3 regions of the Psychrilyobacter piezotolerans genome follow, and region 1 is predicted to be linked to each of the others. Evidence: riboswitches for the same ligand, from Rfam matches in the RefSeq annotation. Region 1 holds a riboswitch; each other region holds the start of a gene.
The links. Region 1 has a riboswitch for cobalamin ahead of DYH56_RS05225 (sirohydrochlorin cobaltochelatase). Riboswitches for the same ligand answer to the same signal wherever they lie in the genome.
Positions count from the first base shown of each region.

Region 2: linked by a shared signal. The riboswitch ahead of DYH56_RS02220 (ABC transporter substrate-binding protein) and the one ahead of DYH56_RS05225 (sirohydrochlorin cobaltochelatase) in region 1 are both predicted to bind cobalamin.
Region 3: linked by a shared signal. The riboswitch ahead of DYH56_RS02130 (TonB-dependent receptor) and the one ahead of DYH56_RS05225 (sirohydrochlorin cobaltochelatase) in region 1 are both predicted to bind cobalamin.

Region 1 is NZ_QUAJ01000007.1:4,401-9,543, reverse strand. It holds gene DYH56_RS05235 (ABC transporter ATP-binding protein) at 1-737, opposite strand, end outside; gene DYH56_RS05230 (FecCD family ABC transporter permease) at 734-1,732, opposite strand; gene DYH56_RS05225 (sirohydrochlorin cobaltochelatase) at 1,736-2,656, opposite strand; cobalamin riboswitch at 2,829-3,005, opposite strand; gene DYH56_RS05220 (ABC transporter ATP-binding protein) at 3,429-5,143, opposite strand, start outside.
Region 2 is NZ_QUAJ01000002.1:190,462-195,604, reverse strand. It holds gene DYH56_RS02225 (cobyric acid synthase) at 1-1,077, opposite strand, end outside; gene DYH56_RS02220 (ABC transporter substrate-binding protein) at 1,092-2,237, opposite strand; cobalamin riboswitch at 2,339-2,511, opposite strand; gene DYH56_RS02215 (hypothetical protein) at 2,529-2,708, shown strand; gene DYH56_RS02210 (putative sulfate exporter family transporter) at 2,811-3,821, shown strand; gene DYH56_RS02205 (RluA family pseudouridine synthase) at 3,912-4,844, shown strand; gene rnhB (ribonuclease HII) at 5,105-5,143, shown strand, end outside.
Region 3 is NZ_QUAJ01000002.1:171,906-177,048, forward strand. It holds gene DYH56_RS02125 (ATP:cob(I)alamin adenosyltransferase) at 160-633, opposite strand; gene DYH56_RS02130 (TonB-dependent receptor) at 689-2,614, opposite strand; cobalamin riboswitch at 2,615-2,810, opposite strand; gene DYH56_RS02135 (FecCD family ABC transporter permease) at 3,061-4,080, shown strand; gene DYH56_RS02140 (ABC transporter ATP-binding protein) at 4,530-5,143, shown strand, end outside.

The sequences.
Region 1 (5,143 bases):
TTTTCCGTTTTATATTTCTCCCACCCTATTTTAAATACTTCTTCCAGCGCCTTTGAATTAAGTACCTCCTGGGTTTTCCCGCTTGTTACAATCCTTCCCTTCTCCAATAAGAGGATTTCATCACAATAAAGTGTAGCTAAATTAAAGTCGTGAAATACTCCTATAACCATGGTTTGTTCCTCTTCCACTCTTTTTCTTACAAGGCTCAGTAAGGTATGGGAATAGTAAGGATCCAAATTAGAGGTTGACTCGTCTAAGAATAAGATTGGTGTTGTCTGAATCAGAGCCTTTCCAAATATAACCCTCTGTTCCTCCCCGCCGCTGAGGGCAGTTATTTCTTTATCTAAAAATTCTTCTAAGCCTATCTCTTTTATCACCCTGTCGATAACCTCATAATCTGATTTTTGTAAACTGAAAAACTTTTTCTTATAGGGATACCTTCCCATCTCCAGTATATCGGAGACAGAAAAAGGAAATACTATATCAAATTTTTGCGGTACTATTGCAATTTTTTTTGCTAACTTCAAAGGGGAATATTCCTTTAATTCCTTATTTTCTATATAAATCTCAGAATCTGGAGCATTTTTATACCCGCTTAAAACATCCAAAAATGTAGTCTTTCCGCTTCCATTTGGGCCTAAGATCCCGTAAAATTTACCCTTTTCAAACTTAAAAGACAGGTTATCCAAAATTTGAGTTCCGTCTATAGAATAATTTATTTTCTTTATATCTATCATCTCAGACTTCCTCCTCCCATCTTTTTCCTAAAAATCAGCGCAAAGAACGGTGCTCCCAGCAGTGATGTGATTACTCCTACAGGAATATCATTTGGCAATACTACCCGGACTACATTATCTGCAGCTCCCATAATGACCCCGCCCCATATGGCACAGCCTATAACCAGCTTTTTATTGTCCGTTCCCAGAATAAACCGCAGAAGATGGGGAACTACCAATCCTACAAATCCTATTATCCCGCAGGTGGAAACTGCCACAGCCGACAAGATAGAGCTGACAACCAGCAATATCCTCCTGATCTTACTGGGGTTTATCCCCAAAGAGATAGCACTTTTTTCTCCTAAGGCTAAGATATTTAAATCTTCTGCATAATAGCAGAAAAATATGAATCCAAAGACCCATACTGCACTTAAAATACCCACTTCCATCCAGGATTTCCCGGTAAAGCTTCCAAGGAGCCAAAATATAATGGCTCCTACACCTTCATCAGCTAAATATTTTAAAAAACTCAGTCCTGCAGAAAAGAAAGCTCCTATTATTATCCCTCCTAATATTATAGAAGTGGGATTCATCTTCCTTTCAAAAGAACCCATCTGAATAACAACTGTCAGACAGAGGATTGCAAATATAAATGAAACTATATGTGTACTGAAAATTCCAAAAATTGTTATATTTAAGACTATAGCCAGCGCCGCACCAAATGATGCACCGCTGGAGATTCCCAATGTATATGGATCAGCCAGGGGGTTTAATAAAACCCCCTGAAACACCAATCCGCACATGGATAAAATTGAACCTATTAAGATCGAAGTGAGAATCCTCGGTAACCTCACTTCATGGATAATATACCAGTTAGGAGCTCCCTCCCCGCCTTTGATACTCTCCACCACTTCCTTCAATGGAATTTTTATATATCCCATTTGAAGGTAGAAGAATATTGAAAGGATTAATAGTATTATTCCAATTGTCGTCCATAATTTAAAATGTTTTTTCATAGATTAAAGGGGCTGCTTCCCATTTGCATATTCTTTCTTTTTGGCTAACATATTTTCTTCCTCATGAGTCAACCCGAATTCTGCATGTTCAACAAATATCTTCCTGATTTCCTTATTTTCCCCCAATCCAACCAGGTGAGCTTTTACAGTAAATCCATTTTTTTCTAACTCTTCCTTCATATCCACAGCAATATCATTGTTTGCATGATCTCCTGCTACGATCATAAACGGATATAATTCTACTTTTTTTATTTTAGCTTTCTTTAAACCCGCAATGACGTCATCCAATGCAGGATACCCTTCTACAGTTCCTAAAAATGCATTTTTAACCCCTTCACCGTGGAATACATGCTCCAGCATGGAATAAGCAGAGTTCCCAGGATGGTGGGTACCATGTCCGATAAATACCACAGCTTCATCTTTCTTTAAATTTTTATAAGTCGGCTTTAGTGCCTTAACAACCTCTTTATAATCCTCTACACTGGTAAGTAACGGAGTACTTACTTTTAGTACTTTAAAGTCTCCCTTATAGCTTTCTACTTCCGTTTTTAATGTTTCAGATTCAATAGCGTTCATAATATGGGTCCCCTGCACCAATACATGGGTATACCCGTCTTTTTTTAATTTCTTCAATGCTTCACTGGGGTTATCATAGGTAATCCCCTCATTTTCTTTGATTCTTCTCATAATTATTCTGGATGTAAAAGCAGTAACTACTTTAAAATCAGGATAATCAGCTTTAAATTCTTTCTCCAATGCACCTATAGTTTTTTCCCTTGTTTCAGGAAAAGTTGTTCCAAAACTCACCAGCAATATTGCTTTCTTCTCCCCCTTTTTCAGATCAAAATCATTTGATTTTGCTCCATTCGCAAATAAAGAGATCCCCATTGCCAACATTACCAACACCACTAACATTTTTTTCATTTTTTCTCCTCCTAAATTTAATTTTGAGAATAAAAACAACATGACGTTGCATCCAGGTAAGCATAATCCATGTTTTTCTAAACTTTTAAATAATAAAAAAGGCCCCTAAAACTTAGAGACCTAAAACATTTTATATACCAAAATACAAATGTCTACATCCTCGTCCTCGCAAGTTCGTAAAAATAATCTGGCAGGTCTCCTGACTTGACTTTACCCTACTCATAGCCCTTCCCGAATCACTTCAGTGGTATGCTATTTTCGTCCGTCTTACAGTGGCGGGACCGTGTAGGATTTTCACCCACTTCCCTTTTAATCGATACAAATCGAACCAAGATTATATTTTATTAAATTGTTACTGAATTTATACCATGTTTACTTTTTTTTTACAATATATTTCTTTTAACTTAACATTAATTTTATTGATTATAAATTAATTTTTTTTAATGAATTTCAAATACTTTTGACCCCGACTAAAATCTGACTGATACACGAGTATTAACTTTTTAATTAAATCTAATTTAATCAAAAAAGTTAAATGTGTTCCACCAATCCACACCAATTAAAGCCTATAAAACCTCATCACTAAGAAATAAGATAAAGAGGCTCACAAAGTATTTTTTCTTGATTTTAAACCTAGAAATTAATCTTCGTGTACCTCTGTGTTCTCTTTTCTTTGTGCTGAATCTATGTTGAATACCGTAATTCACGGTTAATGTCTTAGTTTTTTATCAGTTCTTCTCATCATCTTGAGAGCTTCTTATTAGTTAATTCTCTACCGGTAAAGTTTAGCATAGGATCCCTTTAATTTTAATAACTCTTCATGGGTTCCCGTCTCCACTACACCATCTTTATCCATAACCACAATTCTGTCGGAATTAATAATGGTGGACAGCCTGTGAGCTATAGTTATGGTGGTCCTGTCTTTAGATAATGTCATGAGGGCTTCCTGGATGAGTTTTTCCGTAATATTATCCAACGATGCCGTAGCTTCATCCAAGATTAAGATCTTAGGATTTTTTAAAAATATCCTGGCTATAGATATCCTTTGTTTTTGTCCTCCTGAAAGTTTTACCCCCCTTTCTCCTACCAGGGTATCAAATCCCTTTGGCAGGCTACTTATAAACTCATATATATTAGCTTTTTTAGATGCTTCTATTAATTCATCTCTCGTTGCACCCAGCTTACCGTACCCTATATTCTCCCCTATAGTTCCTCCAAATAAAAATGCCTCCTGGGGCACAATACCTATATTTTCCCGGAGGGAACTCAACTTTATCTTACTTATCTCCTTTCCATCTATGGTGATACTTCCAGAATCAATGTCATAAAATCTTGGAATCAGATTTGAAATAGTTGATTTCCCTACACCACTGGATCCGACTATGGCTATACTTTCCCCAGATTTTATTTTTAAATTGAATTTATTCAAAATCAGTGATTGGTCTTTATCTAATTCTTCAGATGATTTATTATAGGAAAACTTTACATCTTTTAGCTCTATATTCCCATTTATTTCCTTTAAAATCAATGGATTTTCTATATCTTTAATCTGCGGAATTATTTCCATCATCCCCTGAAATCTCCTATATCCTGCCATTCCTTTTTGATAACTCTGGACTAAGATCATCATCTTTCTGATAGGCTCCATAAATCTATAGCAGTATAGTAAAAAACTAATTAAAATACCATAGGTCAACTCCCCGTGCATTATTAAATAACCACCATAAAATACCACTATAAACTGCATAAGGTTCATAAATATATGGATTCCCGAAAAGAAAACAGCAGTGGTTCTATAAGTTTCTTTTTTAGCTTCTTGAAATTCCTGGTTTTTTTTCTCAAATTTATCTATTTCATGATTTTCATTGTTGAATAATTTTACTATCCTGACTCCGCCGATACTTTCTTCCGCACAGGAATTTATACCCGCTATCTTTATCCTGGTCTTCCCAAATGCCAGTTTCATCTTCCATTTTTGAGTGACAGCAAAATATATCATGAATGGAAGAACCGAAAATATAACCAGGGTCAATTTTACATTTAAGGTGACCATCAGTATAAATGCTCCTACCAGCCTGATTACAGCAATAAACAGGTCTATGGGTCCATGGTTGGCTAACTGCGATATTTCACCCAGGTCATTGACCAGTTTTGACATAATTACCCCCGTCTTGTTGTTGTCAAAATAACTAAAGGATAATTTTTGAATATGGGTAAACAGTTCTTTTCTCATCTGGGTCTCTATCTTAATTCCTAAAATATTTCCATAGTACAGCTGATAATAGCTGACTGCATATCTCAGCAGATACATGACTATCAATCCGCCGGAGATATAATAAAATGTTTTTAAGTCCTTTGCCGGGATTATTTTATCTATCATTATTTGAATTATTTTTGGAAAAGCCAAATCCAGCAGGGCCAGTAAAACAGCACACATTAATGTAAATATTAATAGTTTGATATAACATTTGTAGTATTTTATAAATG
Region 2 (5,143 bases), on a different contig from region 1:
TATGACTTTATCTTTGGATTCAATCATGTATGGGTCTAAAATTTCCTGGCCTAAAATCTGGTAACCTCCGCAAATTCCAACTATGATCCTGCCTTTCTTACTCTGTTCAATGATAGTTTTGTCGATACCTAATTGTTTTAATTTAATGAGATCCTGTATCGTATTTTTACTCCCGGGGATGATGATGATATCGGCTTCACAAATCTCGGATTTTGAGAGGGTAAAGTTAAGGCTGACGTCTTTGTAATATGAAAGGGCATCAAAATCTGTATAATTTGACATCTTATCCAGTCTGATTACTGCAATATTTAAGTCATTTTTCCCTTGTTTTTCACCGAATTTCTTGGTAAGGATATCCTCTTCCTCAATATTTAAAGGGACCCAGGGGATAACTCCTAAAACAGGTATATCTATCCCGGCTTTTAGGAGTCTGTCAGTGAGGTCTTCTATTCCCGGCATGAGAAGATCTATATCACCTCTGAATTTATTGATGATCAAGCCCTTTATCCTTCTCCTGTCTTTTTCATCCAGCATCAGGATAGTACCATAGAGGGAAGCAAAAACTCCTCCCCTCTCGATATCTCCCACAAGGATAACGGGAGAGTCGATTAACTCTGCCATCCCCATGTTGACTAAGTCTACATCTCTAAGGTTCATTTCGGCAGGAGAACCGCCACCCTCTAAAACCCCTATATCGTAATTAGTCTCAATGATCTTATAGTTTTTTAAAGCAATAGACTTAAAAAAATCGGTATTTTTAAAATATTCCTTGGCATCCATATTTTTATGGGGGATCCCTTCGATGATTATCTGTGAATCATTATCGGAATTTGGTTTCATTAAGATGGGATTCATATATGCCCGGGGAGGAGTATTGCATGCCTCTGCCTGTACGACTTGAGCCCGGCCCATCTCTAATCCATCTCTGTCAATATATGAGTTAAGAGCCATATTCTGGGATTTATAGGGTGCTACTTTATTACCATCTTTATAAAAAATCCTGGCTAAACCAGCTACGATGACACTTTTTCCTGTAGAAGATCCGGTTCCTTGAATCATAATTTTTTTATGTCTCATAATTTTTCTCCTTTTTAATATTTGTTTTTTAATTTTTCAGCTGATTCAGGGTGAAATATTTTTACCATCTCATAGATCCCCTGTGTAAGAGCACGGGGGCCGGGGAGATTAAAGATACTGTCATCCGCAATAATATAATACTTTTTATTTTTAATGGCAGTTAAAAAACGGTAGTTTTCCTCCATTAACATATTATCAATACTTCTCTGGCTTCCAAAAATAATATCCGGATTATTCAGGATCAGCTCCTCCAAGGAATATCTCCATCCGTCTTTTTCTCTGGCTATATTATCTCCCCCGGCTAATTCCATGAGGGAGTTAATAAAAGTATCCCCCCCCGGGGTGATATCGGTTTTACCGCTGCCTAAAACATAATAAACCCTTGGGATTTCTTGATCTTTCAATATATATCTGGTGTAGCTGATCTTATCTTTTAAGGAGGCATTTAATCCACGGGCTTCCGGACGTCTGCCCAGCAGAGTTCCTAAATCTACGATACTCCTATGAATCTCTGGTATATTTGTAGGGCTGCGATATTTAGTTGCTGCAATCTCCAAGGAATTTAGAGTAAGCATCAATTTTTCCCTGAAATGAGTCTCTGCGATGACCATGTCCGGATCTTTATCCAGCATGACCTCCAAATTTGGCTCAAACATAGTTCCCACAATATCAATATTTTCTACTTCCTCTGGATATACAGCAAATGATGTTCTTCCTACCAGGAGATCTTCTCCTCCCAGAGCAAATATTTTTTCTGTAATACCGGGAGAGAGGGAGATAACCCTTTTAGGAAAAGTATCCGGATTTTCAGGTTCAACAGATCTCATGATCCGATTGTTTTCCAGGTGGGCTCCATTTAATTCTAAAATAAGTTCCAATGGAAGATAATATTTTCCCCGGGATACAAATGGTTCAGACAGATATGTGTATTCCCTGTGTGGAGTGATGATCCTGCTGCCTTTGAGGTAATATTTCCCGACATCTGTATTTAAAATAAATGTATCTTTTGAGCTGTTTAAATCTACTCCTATTTTGTGAAATGAATTTATACTCATGAATATAGTACCTTTCCTGCTCAGAGTATCTAATCTGCTGATATTTACATAATTCATAGAATAAGAACTTATAAATAGGAGGAAATAGATGATTATTTTAGACATATGTTTAACCCCTTATGATATTTTATAGAATAAAAAAAGTACCCTTTGAGGTACTAAAAAACTTTTTACATAGTAAAAGTCATCTCCTTGTCCTCGCAAGAAAAATAAAAACACATTAGGCAGGTCTCCTGACTCAAGCTTTACCTTACTCCTACTCCTTCCCAGAAAAATCTAGTGGATCATGTAGTTTCATAACTTTTACAGTGGCGGGACCGTATGGGGGTTTAACCCATTTCCCTTTTAATCAAAATGAACCTATAGTGGATATAATTTTCTATATTCTATCATTTTTTGAAGGAAATCACCACTCAAAAATTTCAACAGGATATTGTCCAATCATTTGTCACAGCATTGGAATTTCATGATAAATATACAAAGGGGCATTCTGAAGCAGTGGCTTCATACAGTATTGAAATAGGTGAAGCCATGGGATTAAAGGGAAAAATCCTCTTGAAATTTTCAGTCTCCTAAGTATAAAATGACAGTTCTCCAGTATCTATTAATTGCCTTTACTATTATCTCCATAATTATGGTATAATATTAGTTGTTAAAAAATAAAGCTAGGAGATGAGGATGGTAAAAAAAGATAGATTAGGTCTTGGTTTAACTGCAGTTCTGCTCGTTGTGACTATATGGATATCCAAAAAATTTGGATGGAATGAAATAAATACAGCATTGATGCTGGGGATAGTTGTAGGAAATTTATTCTTAGGGAGAAAAGCATACAAGTTTTATCCTGGATTTAATTTTGCCAACAAAAAAATATTACCCATAGCAATTACATGTTTAGGAGTGAAGGTAAATTATATAATTCTTCTGGATTTAGGAGTAAAAATTATAGGTTTTGTGTTTTTAATGGTTGTGATGCTGCTGCTGACGGGGAAATATGTGGCTAAATTTATGGGTGAAAAAGAAGAATTTGGATTGCTGTTGGGATCTGGAGGGGTAGCGAGTATAGCCGGAACTTCAGAAGTACTTGGGGAGCCAGAGGAAGAATTTGCCCTGGCTATCATTGCCATGAATATTTTAGGGCTGACAGCCATGATGATCATGCCTGGTATATCGAGATTTTTAGGTTTTGATTCCACCCAGTCTGCTCTATATATAGGCGGGACTCTGAGTTCGTTTATCCATATAATACCTGCAGCTTATAGTATTGGAGCGGAATCTTTGGGGCTGGCACTCCTGATAAAAACAGGAAAATTATTATTTTTCCCCTTGGTTTTAATCTATATAGCCGGAACAAAAAAGAAAAAATCTACAGATGAAAAAAAAATGGAGAAAAAAAAAATAAAACTGCCTTTTTTTGTCAAAGGATTCATGGTTGTGGGAGTTATCTTTACAGCCTTGCAGTATGGGACAGAAAAAATAAATCTGCAGTGGTATATAGATGGAGTTAGATATTTAAAACTTATATTCAGCTATACTTTTAAATATCTGTTGATGTTTGCACTTATTGGAATAGGCGGTAAGATAAATATAAGGACTTTATTGGTTAACGGGAAAAGGCTGATCATATACTCACTGGTGCTTATGGTGGTACAGCTGGCCCTGGGAGCAGGGCTGGTAAAGATGTTTTATTAGAAATTAATAATCTTTACGGTTACTTAGTGAGCTGTGTCAAAATTATAAAGAATACTTAGTGTTATAAAAAATAGAAGGAGAATATAAATTATGAGAGAAATAAGAGAGATATTAAATTTAAAAGCTGAGATTGAGGATAAAGGGACAAGATTGGATGCTTTTTTAAGTGAAAAAATAGAGGGGTATACTAAGTCATACACACAAAAACTTATAGAAGATGAATTAGTAGAGATCATAGGCAAGAAAAAAACACGTCCTGGAAATAAATTAAAGGGGAATGAAGAGATAAAGGTAACTGTATTAGAAGATGAAGTTTTAGATGTTGTTGCTGAAGATATCCCATTGGACATAGTATATGAAGATGAGCATATTGTGATAATAAATAAAAAACCGGATATGGTAATCCATCCGGCAGCAGGACATCATAGCGGAACCTTGGTAAATGCAATAATGCATCATATAAAAGACCTGTCTACTATAAGCGGAGTAATCAGACCGGGTATAGTCCATAGACTGGACAAAAATACAAGCGGGCTTATTATTGTAGCAAAAACCAATGAAGCACATCTTAAATTAACGGAGATGTTTAAAGATAAGACTATAAAGAAAACATATCTTGCCATATGCAAGGGGAACCTGAAGAACAAAGAAGGTAGGATAGAAAACCAAATAGGCAGAGACAGTAAAGACAGAAAGAAGATGACTGTTGTCAGAGACAATGGTAGAACGGCTATAACTAATTATGAAGTAATAAATGAAGTTGAATACTTTAGTCTGGTAAAGGTAGATTTAGAAACTGGCAGAACTCACCAGATAAGGGTACATATGAAATATTTAAATCACTCAATACTGGGAGATGACGTATACGGGAAGGCTTCTAAAAAAGCAGACAGACAGATGCTGCATGCATATAAATTAGAATTCGATCATCCTATTACAGGGGAAAAGATGGAAATTACAGGAGATCTGCCAGAAGATTTCAAAAAGGTAATGGAAAATTTGGGATTGGAGTTTAAGGGATAAATTAACTCCTTCCCTGTTGGCGTTTTCACAAGAATTAGAGAAAACTAAAGCGTAAAGAGAAAGTTTATTCTTCTATTCTTAATTAGGCTTGTGAGTATTAGAAAAATTATAAATATGAAGTTAGAAAAACATAGAGGCAGCTAGAGATAAAATTTTCTAGTTGCCTTCTTATTTGATGGTATACTTGAAAAAATGAAGTAAATTAACTATGGTTCCTCTATTGCTAGAGGAATTTTTGAGGAGGAGTAAGTTTGAACAACATGCTGGAATTTGACAAGGAATACGGAGATAGTATAATA
Region 3 (5,143 bases), on a different contig from region 1:
TTATTGCCTAAACCTGGTCCACGTGTCAAAGCTATTTTATTTGTTGAGTTATCGCTTTTCCACCACCAAGTAATTCTAATCATCTCTATCTCCTCTTTAAATTTTATTACAATCACTATATAATTTAATTTTTATTTTGTCAAACTTTTTTTATATTTTTTATTGTTCACCATAAACTTTTATCTCCTCAACTCCTAGTCTATGATTTATATATTTAGATAAGATAAAAAGGTAGTTCGACAGTTTATTTAAATAGTCAAAAATTACACCATCTACATGGATTCCTGTAGCACTGCAGTAAGTTACCTGTCTGAACAACCTCCTATTTACTGCCCTGGCAATATGAATTTCTGCTCCCAAAAGGCTTCCTCCCTGAAGGATGAATCCGTCAAATTTTCCAACTATCTCCTTATATTTTTTTTCTTTATTTTCGAGAAAACTTATATTTTTTGAAGTTATTTTGGTTTTATTATTCAGAGAATAGCTCACTAAAAAATTATTTTTTTGGATTTCGATTACCTCTTCCACCACCTCCGGCAGATCGATTTTAGCCATGGCTGCAGCCTTTCCTAAATGACAATTCAACTCATCTATGACTCCCTTGGCTTCTATCATATAGTTTATTTTTAACATGATTTTTCATCCATATAGATAAAGCCCCAGAAAATAAATTTCTGAGGCTTTTTCCTTACATTGTATATCTGAATCCTACATAATATCTTCTCTCTGGTGCTGGATAATAATATCTTCCTGACCATGAGCTTTCTCCTACATATTCATAGTATTCTTCATCGGTTAAATTCTTTATTCCTCCGTAAATATCGAAAGAATCATTTATCTTATATGATAAATTAAGATCTAAAGTCGTATAGGAATCTACCTTGCTTTCCTCATTAGTCTCATCACCAAATGCATAAGATGACCCTACATAGTTTAATAGTAAATTAGACTTCAACTTTTCCGTGAAATCATATTTTGCTCCTATGGAGAACTTATGATTAGGCACTCCTGGAGTTTCATTACCTTTATCTTCTCCCCCGTCTATCTTGGATTCTAAATAAGAATAAGATGTAGTCAAGGTTAATTTTTTCATAATTTTTCTCTCAGCCAACAATTCAAAACCTATTTTTTTATTGTCTTCGTCATAGTTAGTATTAGTCCTTGTATTTGAATTATAATATATCTCATCTTTTACTATTTTATGAAATACCGATGCACTGACAAAGGTCTCTGCAATATAATCCTTTACCCCGATCTCAAAGTTTTCCCCAGTTTGAGGTTCTAAATCACTGTTAAACTGGATTCCTCCATAAGTTTGTAAAAGTTCATCCGTTGTAGGAGTCCTGAAATCAGTTCCATAGCTGATAAAAGTTGAACCGGTATCTGAGTATTTATAGTTTAATGCCAGATCATAGATTGTATTATTATACGTCTTATCTTCATCACTTACAGAATATTTAAATTTAGTATGCTGCTGTCTGATTCCCCCTGTGAAATCCAATTTATCCGTAAGACTGTAAGTATCCGATATAAACCCGCCTATACTCTGCTTTTTAGCCCAAGTATCTGTGTTTCTTGAATTTTCAACCTTACCTTCCAGAATATCAAATCCGGCTATAACTTTATTTCTGTCGGTATTATATTTAATTTTAAAATCATTGGATAAGTTATTTGTATCTTTTTCAGTTTCTGATCCCCACATATAAGAATTATAATTATTTTTATAATAATTTACATTATTTATTATCTCTAAATTATCCTGCTTATAGTTATATCCCAGATTAAATCTATGGGATTCATTCTTACCCCAGTCATCCGCTGAGCTAGCCTGTGTTCTGTCATGATCTATTTGATCTTCCGATAACGATCCGGGGAATCCCATATGATCTTTATGATAGTCATATTTTAGTGTTAAGGCATTGGCCTCATTTATCTGATATTTTGTCCCTGCCATTACATCGTCTGATTTTAAGAATGCATTATCCCTGTACCCGTCGGTATTTTTTCTTCCGGCATTTCCAAAAACCTTAAATTTCCCTGCTGTAGTACTAAATCCTACATTTGAATTTAACTGGTTATATGATCCTGCTTCCGTCTGAAGAGTCAAACTGTCTTTTCCTTTACCAGTTTTAGTAATGATATTTACAGCTCCCCCTACGGTATTATCCCCGTAGACTACAGAAGCCCCGCTTGGGATTATCTCTATTTTTTCTACTGTTTCAATAGGTATGCTGTACAGGTTAAAATTCGACATATCGATAGGATTCATCTTTACCCCGTCTAAGATAATAGCTGTATTTCTATTATAATTAGCTCCCTGCCCCCTGATATCGATTACCCCTGTGTTGCTCATCCCCTCACTTATTTTTACTCCTGGTACTGATTTTACTGCTTCCACTACATTTTTAGCTCCGCTTTCCTTTATATCCTCTGCAGTAATTATGGTAATATTTTTAGGTGTATTTCTTACCGTGTTTTCAAAACCGTCTCCGGATATTGTTGTTTCCTCTAATCTGATTACTCCGCTTTCCTCAAAATACTGATCCTCATTCACGTCATTGGCATAAACTGTGCATGCCAAAATAAGGGCTAAAACCCCTGCTCTTTTTATCATCTCTTTTCTCCCCTCAGATTAGGTGTCCTGACTTAGTTTCTTCCTACTCCCATCCCTTCCCAAGGTTTCTCCTCAGTGGTTAATGATGGTTTCGTCCACTTCTACAGTAGTGAAGGCTGTACTAGAATCGCACTAGTTTCCCTATTATTATTCTCTTCGTTCTCAGTTTACAAAAACTATAAAAAAATGTCAAGATATTAACATTTTATTAATTAAAATTTAATTGTTTGCATTTAGTATGTTATCCGAATTTTGTCAGTGTTTAAAGATCAGACCTTCCTTGTGGTTCAACTGAGGAGGTATTAAAAAAATATATTTCTAGACATTTTTATGAATCTATCTTAATATTAGTATGATTATTATAAAAAAGTAAGGTTGAATCTAATCTAGGATTTTATGATTTTTATCTTTCCTAAACTATCAAAAAATATAAAGGAGTCTCATCCATGAAATTAAAAACTTTTTTTATCTTCCTATTTATAGGAAGTTTAGCTACGATCTTTGCCCTGTCAAGGGGGGTCATAAAGATAAACCCCGTGGTCACACTAAAAATTCTTATCAATTCCATTACAGATCATAATTTATTTGAGGTCACTTGGAATCAAAATTTAGAAATAATCCTATTAAAACTCCGGTTGCCTCGTATATTTTTAGCTTTCTTAGTAGGCGGCGGACTCTCCTTGGTTGGAGTCCTTATGCAGGCTCTTACAAAGAACTCCCTTGCCGACCCTTATATCTTAGGAGTTTCCAGTGGGGCTTCTACAGGGGCAGTTTTATCCCTTATCATAGGACTTAACATTGGTGGTTTAGGTACTCCATTTATGGCATTTTTAGGAGCTATTACAGCTTCTGTCCTGGTTTTCAGGATTGCTAATATCGGCGGAAATTATAGTTCTACTAAGCTGGTCCTTACAGGAATTGCCATCTCCTCCATGTTTTCCTCTATTACTACTTTCATCACTTTCTCCGCCCAGAACGGAGATCTGTATACAGCATTATTTTGGATTGTAGGTAGTTTAAGCGGGGCTAAATGGTCATCTATCTATCTTTTGACTGCTTTACTGCTATTTGTCTTTGGAGTAATGATGTTTTTTCATCGGGAACTGGATATTTTACTTTTAGGAGAGGAAAGTTCCAAAATTTTAGGAGTCAACACCAATAAGATAAGGATTATAATTATTCTTACATCTACCCTTCTTACAGGGGTCTTAGTTTCTATAAGTGGTGTCATAGGATTTATCGGTCTTATTATTCCCCATATTTCCAGAAAACTAACCAGTTCCAAACACAGGGTTCTTATACCAGTATCCATATTTTTAGGCGGATTTTTTCTTACTCTGGCTGATACTTTTTCCAGGGTAGTGATGGCTCCCAATGAACTTCCTGTAGGAATTGTCACTTCGTTTTTAGGAGCACCATTCTTTTTATGGATCATGAAAAAAAGTATCTATAATTTTAATAAATAAGGTTGCATCCAGATAATAAAAAATTATTCATGAAAGTGATAAAAAAGTTCCAAGGCTTCCACCCTTAACTGGCTCTGTTTCTTTTTATCTGAAAAAGAAATAGAGGAAAGAAAAGCAGACTTTTTCTAAATGATATTATATGAGTAAGATCATGGATCCCCGTTTCTTAGTGGGATGCCTGATGGGCATGGAGGGTGCGACGAAACTCGCAAAAGATATACTGTGGAGTAGAGTAATATCTAGAAAAAGAATTAAATTCAAAAGAAGGTTTGGTTTTATCTGTATTTAAATGTCAGAATTTAGTCTACAGGAATATCGAGATTGTAATTTCAAACGATCTCTTATATCTGACTAAGTTCAGCTACAGAGTTATATTCATAACTCTAAGTTTCAGTTATGCGTCAAGGCTTTTTAAGTAAAAAAATTATTTACAAATAGGGAGGATAAATTTGAAATTAAAAATTGAAAACTTAAGTTTTGAAATAGATGATACAAAAATTTTAAACGATATAAATTTTGAAATAAAAAAAGGCGAATTTGTTGGGATTATAGGTCCCAATGGCTGCGGTAAGTCTACCCTCTTGAAAAATATATATAATATACTGACTCCTACCAATGGCAGTATTTTCATCGACAACACCCCTATAGATGGTTTTTCCTCCAAGGAGTTAGCCAAGAAAATATCCACCCTCACACAGCATTCAGGGGGAGACTTTGACTTTTCCATTATAGATATCGTTCTCATGGGAAGATATGCTCATTCCTCCATATTTTCTTCTACATCTAAAAAAGATCTCGAGATAGCCAAAGGGGCTTTGGAAAAAGTCGGGTTATCTCATTTTGAAAAGAGGAGCTTTTTGAGCCTTTCCGGCGGAGAACAGCAAAGAGTTATGATTGCCCGTGCCATTGCAGGGGAAAATGATTTCTTTATCTTAGATGAACCTACAAATCACCTGGATATCAGATACCAGTTGGAGATAATGGATATTATGAAATCCCTGGATATCACTATGTTTTCTGCAATCCACGATATGAATATTGCAGCTACATATTGTGATAAACT